Regions from separate parts of the Methyloligella solikamskensis genome, predicted to be linked through region 2. Evidence: predicted binding sites of a transcription regulator. Region 2 holds the regulator's gene; the other holds the start of a gene.
What was found. The regulator PhoB, encoded in region 2, activates phosphate uptake and scavenging genes when phosphate is short. The targets are predictions, from matches to a motif close to TGTCATNNANCTGTCAT.

Region 1 (3,415 bases), on a different contig from region 2:
GTGGTGCGGTGATGGGCCTGGAGCATGGAAAGCTCCGAGCTGCGCAAGGTCGAGGCCAGCGCTAGGGCGATCCGCTCGGCGTTGAACTGCCCGGCGAGCTGCTCCGCCGCCTTGCGCACCACCTTGGAGCCGAGCCGCTGCTCGTTGCGCAGTACATGGGCCGGCGGCGTCTTCACGTCCCAGATCAGGCGCACCCGCTCCAGACCCTTCAGGATGTAATAGGTCGGATCGATCTCCCAGCGCCGGAAGCCCTGCCGCGCGCTGCTCTGATAGGCGTGGTGATTGTTGTGCCAGCCTTCGCCCATGGTAAAGATCGCGAGCAGCCAGTTGTTGCGGGAATCGTCCCCCGTCACGTAGCGCGTGCTGCCCGAAACATGGGCGAGCGAGTTGATGCAGAACGTGGCGTGATAGACCAGCACTGTGCTCCAGACGAAGCCGACGATGAGACCGGACCACCCGGCGATGGCGAAGCACAGCGCAGCCAGCAGGATCGCCGGAAGCAGCTCCAGCTTATGCAGCCATACGATCTCGGGGTAACGCGTCAGGTCGCCGACCAGCTCAAGCTCGGGCTCGTCGTGCTTGGCGGCGAAGATCCACCCCACATGGCTATAGAAGAACCCCGTATGGCGCGGCGAATGCACGTCGTTCTCGGTATCCGAATGAAGATGGTGATGCCGGTGCTTGGACGCCCACCACAGCACGCTCTTCTGCGCCGTGCTCTGAGCCAGGAAGGCGAGCGCGAACTGGAAGACGCGGCTGGTGGAATAGGCGCGGTGGGAGAAATAGCGGTGATAGCCGGCGCCGATGGCGAAGATGCGCAGCCAGTAGAGCGCGATGCACAGCACCACGGCTTCCACCGTCACCCCGGTCCAGATCGCCGCGAAACAGGCCAGGTGGAGCAGAACGAAGGGAATGGCGGAAGGGTAGACGACGTCGTCGTGGGGCGCTTCGTGTTCGGGATCCATGCAGTCAGTCTCTCACATCGGCGCCCGCGCAATGAGCACCTTACGGCACGCGCGAAGTCTAAAACCTGCTTGCCGTGGTCTCAAGAATGGTTGGAAAAGCCTGACCGGGCGCGAGCGAAAAACGGTCAGCCTGCGGCGAAACGCCGATAGCCCATAAATATGCACGCGGGGCTGGCCGGACAAGGGGAAATCGGGCGGTCGGGGCAGGCCGCTTCCTCTAACGGTGGGGGGCTCATGGTTCGAGACGCGCGCCCTTCCGGCGCGCCCTCACCATGAGGATTGACGCGGCGGCCCAGCAGCCCGACATCCGCACCGGCCCATCTCCTCACCCTGAGGGGGCCGAAGGCCCGTCTCGAAGGGTGCAGGCCAGGGCCAGCGAACCCAATCCGCGTCGCGTCATGCTGAGAGCCTGTCCCGGACCCGATCCGGGATGCCCGGCCGTCCTTCGAGGCACGCCTTCGGCATGCACCTCAGGATGAGAGCCGGGCCTCGAAGCCCGCCATGCGGGGACCTCTCTAGGCCTTCCACTCACGTCATCACCGGGCCGCGACGCCCCGGCGCAAAGCGCCGGCAAGGCGTCGAGCGACCCGGTGATCCATGCCGTTACCTGACCGCTTGCTCTGGGCGTGTGTTGGCACCTCTAAGCGTGAAGGCGCCCGCCCCATCCTCACCCGTCATGCCCGGGCTCGACCCGGGCATCCGCGGGCCGCTTGCTCAGCGCATGGTGGTGTCTTCGGCGGGGCCCCCGCTTCGATCCCGGTCATTCTCCGGTCTCTACACGCCGGCACTCAAACCTGTGCGTCTTGGCAGGGGCTCGTAATGGCTCCGGGGGAGCCCCGCCGCCGCCCAAGTGGTCTTCGATGTGAAAGGGCGCGCCCCGCGTAAAAGGCACGCCCGCAGGCGCCGCACCCCGTCCCGCATCACGAACGCCTTCGCGACAACGCCCCTTAACAGGACGAGTTGAGGGGACGATACGGCAGGTTTCCCGGGTGGGGATAAGGTTGGTGGAACCCCAGCGGATAAAGCTCCGCGCTCAGCGTACGAGACTCATCCGTACGCTTCTTTCGGCCTTGGACATTATATCTGTCATGCTAGTATAAGTTGTGATTCCTACCTGAAGACGTTCCAATGATTGTTGACGGTCCATTTTTCCGGCAGACCCTTGATGCGTTACAGCTTGAGGGCGACGAGCGATTGGATGCCGAGCGCAATGCGACGAATATCATTCGTGCTGTCGTCAATTCCTATGGAACGACGCCGGCCGGCGAATTAGACGAGGCCCGAATACCCAATACGCAGATTACCGGGCTGGTTTATGGCCGCATCCAAAGCGGCAAGACTCGCGCGATGATCGCAAGCACGGCCATGGCGTTCGACAACGGCTTCCGGATCTCGGTGGTCATGACAAGCAATATCAATGACCTCGTCCATCAGACGCACGGAGATTTTTCCATCGGCCTGCCTGGGCTGATGATGTTCACGAAAGATAACGACCTTGAGAGGGAGGTTCCCAACACGAGGGTGCACCTTGAGCAAGGAAATGGTCATCTACTGTTGGTTTGCTCCAAAGGTAGTACCAGCCTTCATAACATAGCTGATTTTTTGCGAGCGATTGGAGCAGAGCAGTACCCTACGCTCGTATTCGATGATGAGGGTGACCAAGCTTCGCTTGATACGAACACGCGGAGGAGATCGACATCTAGGATAGCAGTCGCACCAAGTAGAATAAACGAGGTTATCCAGACTCGGCTACGCACAGCAGTTCCCCGTAACGTCTATGTGAGCGTCACCGGCACTCCACAGGCAGTGCTTTTGCAGAGTGCCGAATCGTCCCATCGGCCTTCGTTCATAGTCATGCTTCCCCCGGGAAATACATACACGGGTGGCGATACCTTCTTCCGCTCGGATGAGCCGGAAGATAATCCAAACTACATTTCATTGGTGGGCGCTGGAGAACAGGCTCAACTCCTCGATCGCGCGCAACCAATGCCTGAAGGTCTCCGAAGATCGTTACTGTTTTTTCTCGTGTCAGCGGCTTCCGCCATTATCAACATAAATCTACCTGAGAAGGGCTTCTCTTATCTTTGCCATCCAAGCCTGAAGAATGATGAGCAGGAGATTGCGGAAGAACGCATCAATGTATTTTTGACGGAGGTTTATTCCGCGCTTCTCGACAATAGCGAAGGCATCGAGGCAGAGCTTCGGAGTGCATACGACGACCTTCGACAGACACTCGGCCCCGACGCACCTCCGTTCGACGACGTTAAGCAGACAATTGTCCAATACCTGCCGTCGCGTCGCCTACTGGTAATAAACGCTCGCGTGAAGCGCCAAGGAATTGCCTACGGACGAGGCATGAATTTCCTCATCGGAGGCAACACGCTTGGACGCGGGATCGCAATTCGCGATCTCCTCGTGACTTACTACGTACGCACCTCGCGGGTGTCGCA
Region 2 (3,415 bases):
CTTCCATCTGGGCAAGATCATCGAGGTCGACGACACGACCACGATGTTCACCAACCCCACAGACGTGAAGACCCAAGACTACATCATGGGCCGCTTCGGCTAATCGACGCGGATCCTAAAGCCAAAAGGAACGGCCTTATGGAAGATCACGAGCATATCGTCAGCGCCTACGAGGAGGAGCTGTCGTCCCTGAACAACAAGATCGCCCGCATGGGCGGTCTCGCAGAGCAGGTGCTCGGCCAGTCCATCGACGCTCTTCAAGGGCGCGACCCGGAGCTTGCCGGCAACACCATTCAGCAGGATGAAGCCATCGACGCTCTGGAGAAGGAGATCGAGGAGCAGGCGATCACCATGATCGCCCGGCGCCAGCCGCTGGCCTACGACCTCCGTCAGATCATGGCGGCCCTGCGCATCTCCTCCGATCTGGAGCGCATCGGCGATCTGGGCAAGAATATTGCCAAGCGTGCGCTCGCTGTCGTCGAGGAACAGCAGCCCAAGCAGCTCATGTTGGGCCTGCGCCATATGGGCGAACTGGCTCTGGAGCAGCTCAAGGAGGTGCTGGACGCCTTCATCGAGCGTGACGCCGATGCCGCCCTGAAGGTCTGGTACAAGGACGAAGAGATCGACGCCATGTACAACTCGCTGTTCCGCGAGCTGCTGACCTACATGATGGAGGACCCGCGCAATATCGGGCTCTGCACACATCTTTTGTTCGGTGCGAAGAATATCGAGCGCGTCGGCGACCATGCGACCAACATCGCTGAGACGGTGTACTTCCTGGTCCATGGCACGCCGGTCTCAGACGAGCGCCCCAAGGGCGACAACACCAGCACCACCTTGCCGCTACAGAGATCAACTGGCTAACAGGCAGGTCGACCATGACCAACGGAACTGGAGCGAAAGTTTTAATCGTCGAGGATGAGGAGCCGTTGGCGCTCCTCCTCCGCTACAATCTCGAGGCAGCTGGCCACAGCGTCGAAGTCGTCTACCGCGGCGACGAGGTCGAGCTGCAGCTTGCGGAGAACTCCCCGGATCTCATCATCCTGGACTGGATGCTGCCCGGGATCTCCGGTCTCGAGCTCTGCCGGCGCATCCGCACCAACCGGGAATCCAGACACATCCCGATCATCCTGCTCACCGCACGCAGCGAGGAGAACGACCGCATCCGCGGCCTGACCACGGGCGCCGACGATTACGTCGTGAAGCCGTTCTCCGTGCCGGAGCTCATGGCGCGGGTGCAGGCCATCATGCGGCGCACCAACCCGGAGCGCATCGCCTCCGTGCTGAGCGCCGGCGATATCGAGCTGGACCGGGTCTCACACCGGGTGACGCGCAACGGCCGCCCCATCCATCTGGGGCCGACCGAGTTCCGGCTGCTTGAGTTTCTCATGCAGAGCCCGGGCCGGGTGTTCAGCCGCGCTCAGCTTCTGGATGGGGTCTGGGGGCGCAATGTCTATGTCGACGAGCGCACCGTGGATGTCCATATCGGCCGCCTGCGCAAGGCCATGATGAACGATTCCGAGCAGGATCCGGTCCGCACCGTGCGCGGCGCCGGCTATGCCTTCTCCGACGCGCTGGAGACGGCTTCAGCTTAAGGCTGCATCGTGGCCTTGATGGTGAGGTCGCTCGCGTAGGCGAGCGCGTCTCGAACCATGTGACCTCTGCGCACTCCGTGCCGGAGGCTGAGTGCTCCTTCGGTGTCAGGATCAAGCCAAAAAAGAAGGCGCCTCGGATGGAGGCGCCTTCTCACTTCCCCGCTTTTTGTGACCGGGCCCGCTGCAGACGGCCCCGGCCGTCCCTCTAACCGGTCGCGGACCGCTTATCGCGCCGCCGCTGCACGGGCTGATAGGCCATGCGCGAATGGTGCTCGCAATAGGGCACGCCGGTGTCGCTCCTGCGTCCGCAAAAATGGAAATCGTCCTCGCCGGGGTCGCCGATGGGCCACCGGCACATATGCTCCTTGAGGCTGAGGATGGTCGCCCGCTCATGCAGCGGGATCACCAGCTCCTCCACCGGCTGCGGCGCGGCCACCGTCTCCGGCTCTTCCTCGAATTCCGGCTTCAATGCCGTCGCGCCCCGCGTGGCGTAGACGACAGTGTTCTGCTTTGGCTGCTGTCGCCGCACCGGCGCTCGCCGAATGCGCGGTGAGCTTGAGCGGGTGGTGGTGGCCCGCGCCGACAGACCCAGCCGGTGCACCTTGCCGATCACCGCGTTGCGGGTCACACCCCCTAAACGCGCGGCAATCTGACTGGCGCTCAGCCCATCGGCCCAGAGCTTCTTGAGAAGCTCCACCCTTTCATCATTCCATGCCATTGATTGTGCCTCCTCGATTTTTTTCGGACTCAGAGTCCGCCCGCAGCCGCGAAAACGGCTGAGGCCATACTCTGATGTACATTTGAGATGGACCGCTCAGATATCGCGAAGGACGCCGCAACATCTTGTGGCCGAGCGGTTTCAACCCTACTAATTCCGGGGTTCGCCAGCAACCGTCCGCCACGGATGAGAGCCGATTTTTCCACCGGAATAGCCAGATTCTGCCATCGCTCGCGGCAGAACTCAATCGATCGTTAACCTCCTGTTAAGAAAGTTTCGTGGGTAACCCGTTGAAGTGTTGGGAAAGCCTGTGCACGAGCGGGGCGCAAATGGGCCCGGAGCCCAGATTGACAGCCAGCGCGGGCAGACCTAAAGCTCTTCTATTCAAAGCCGCCGCCGGGTTCGGCGGCGCTTTTGTTTTGGGCTTTTGCCACCAACGGTTTGCCAGCGAGGGAAAGCCGATGTCGGCCCTCTTTCCGACCTACGCGCGCTCCGAGCTTTCGTTCGAGCGCGGTGAAGGGGCCTGGCTCTTCACGGAGAAAGGCGAACGCTACCTCGATTTCGGTTCGGGCGTGGCGGTGACGGCGCTCGGCCACAGCCATCCCCATCTCGTTGAGGCGCTGAAAGCCCAGGCCGAGAAGGTCTGGCACGTCTCCAACCTGCATCAGATCCCGGACCAGGAACGCCTCGCCGAACGGCTCTGCAAGGCGAGCTTCGCCGACCGCGTGTTCTTCGCCAATTCTGGCGCCGAGGCCAATGAGGCCGCCATCAAGCTGGCGCGGCGCTACCACTACGCCAAGGGCCATCCGGAGCGCACCCGGCTGATCGCCTTCGAAGGCGCTTTCCACGGCCGGACGCTCGCGACGATCGCCGCGGGCGGCCAGGAAAAGCATCTCCAGGGCTTCGGCGAGCCCATGCCCGGCTTCGACCGTCTGCCCGCGGGCGACATCGAAGCGGTGAAGGCCGCCGTCACCGACGAGACCGCTGGCATCCTCATCGAGCCCGTGATGGGCGAGGGCGGCGTGCGCCTGATCGACCCCGGCTTCCTGCGGGATCTTCGCACCCTTTGCGACGAGAAGGGCATCCTTCTGGTGTTCGACGA

Region 1: the regulator PhoB is predicted to act here: its motif matches at 2,050-2,066, upstream of ACFQ2F_RS10270 (Z1 domain-containing protein).

The regions. Positions count from the first base shown of each region.
Region 1 is NZ_JBHTJO010000001.1:2,113,778-2,117,192, reverse strand. Features, by position in the region: gene ACFQ2F_RS10275 (acyl-CoA desaturase) at 1-965, opposite strand, end outside; gene ACFQ2F_RS10270 (Z1 domain-containing protein) at 2,094-3,415, shown strand, end outside.
Region 2 is NZ_JBHTJO010000002.1:199,461-202,875, forward strand. Features, by position in the region: gene pstB (phosphate ABC transporter ATP-binding protein PstB) at 1-103, shown strand, start outside; gene phoU (phosphate signaling complex protein PhoU) at 139-864, shown strand; gene phoB (phosphate regulon transcriptional regulator PhoB) at 879-1,595, shown strand; gene ACFQ2F_RS13955 (GcrA family cell cycle regulator) at 1,801-2,313, opposite strand; gene ACFQ2F_RS13960 (aspartate aminotransferase family protein) at 2,775-3,415, shown strand, end outside.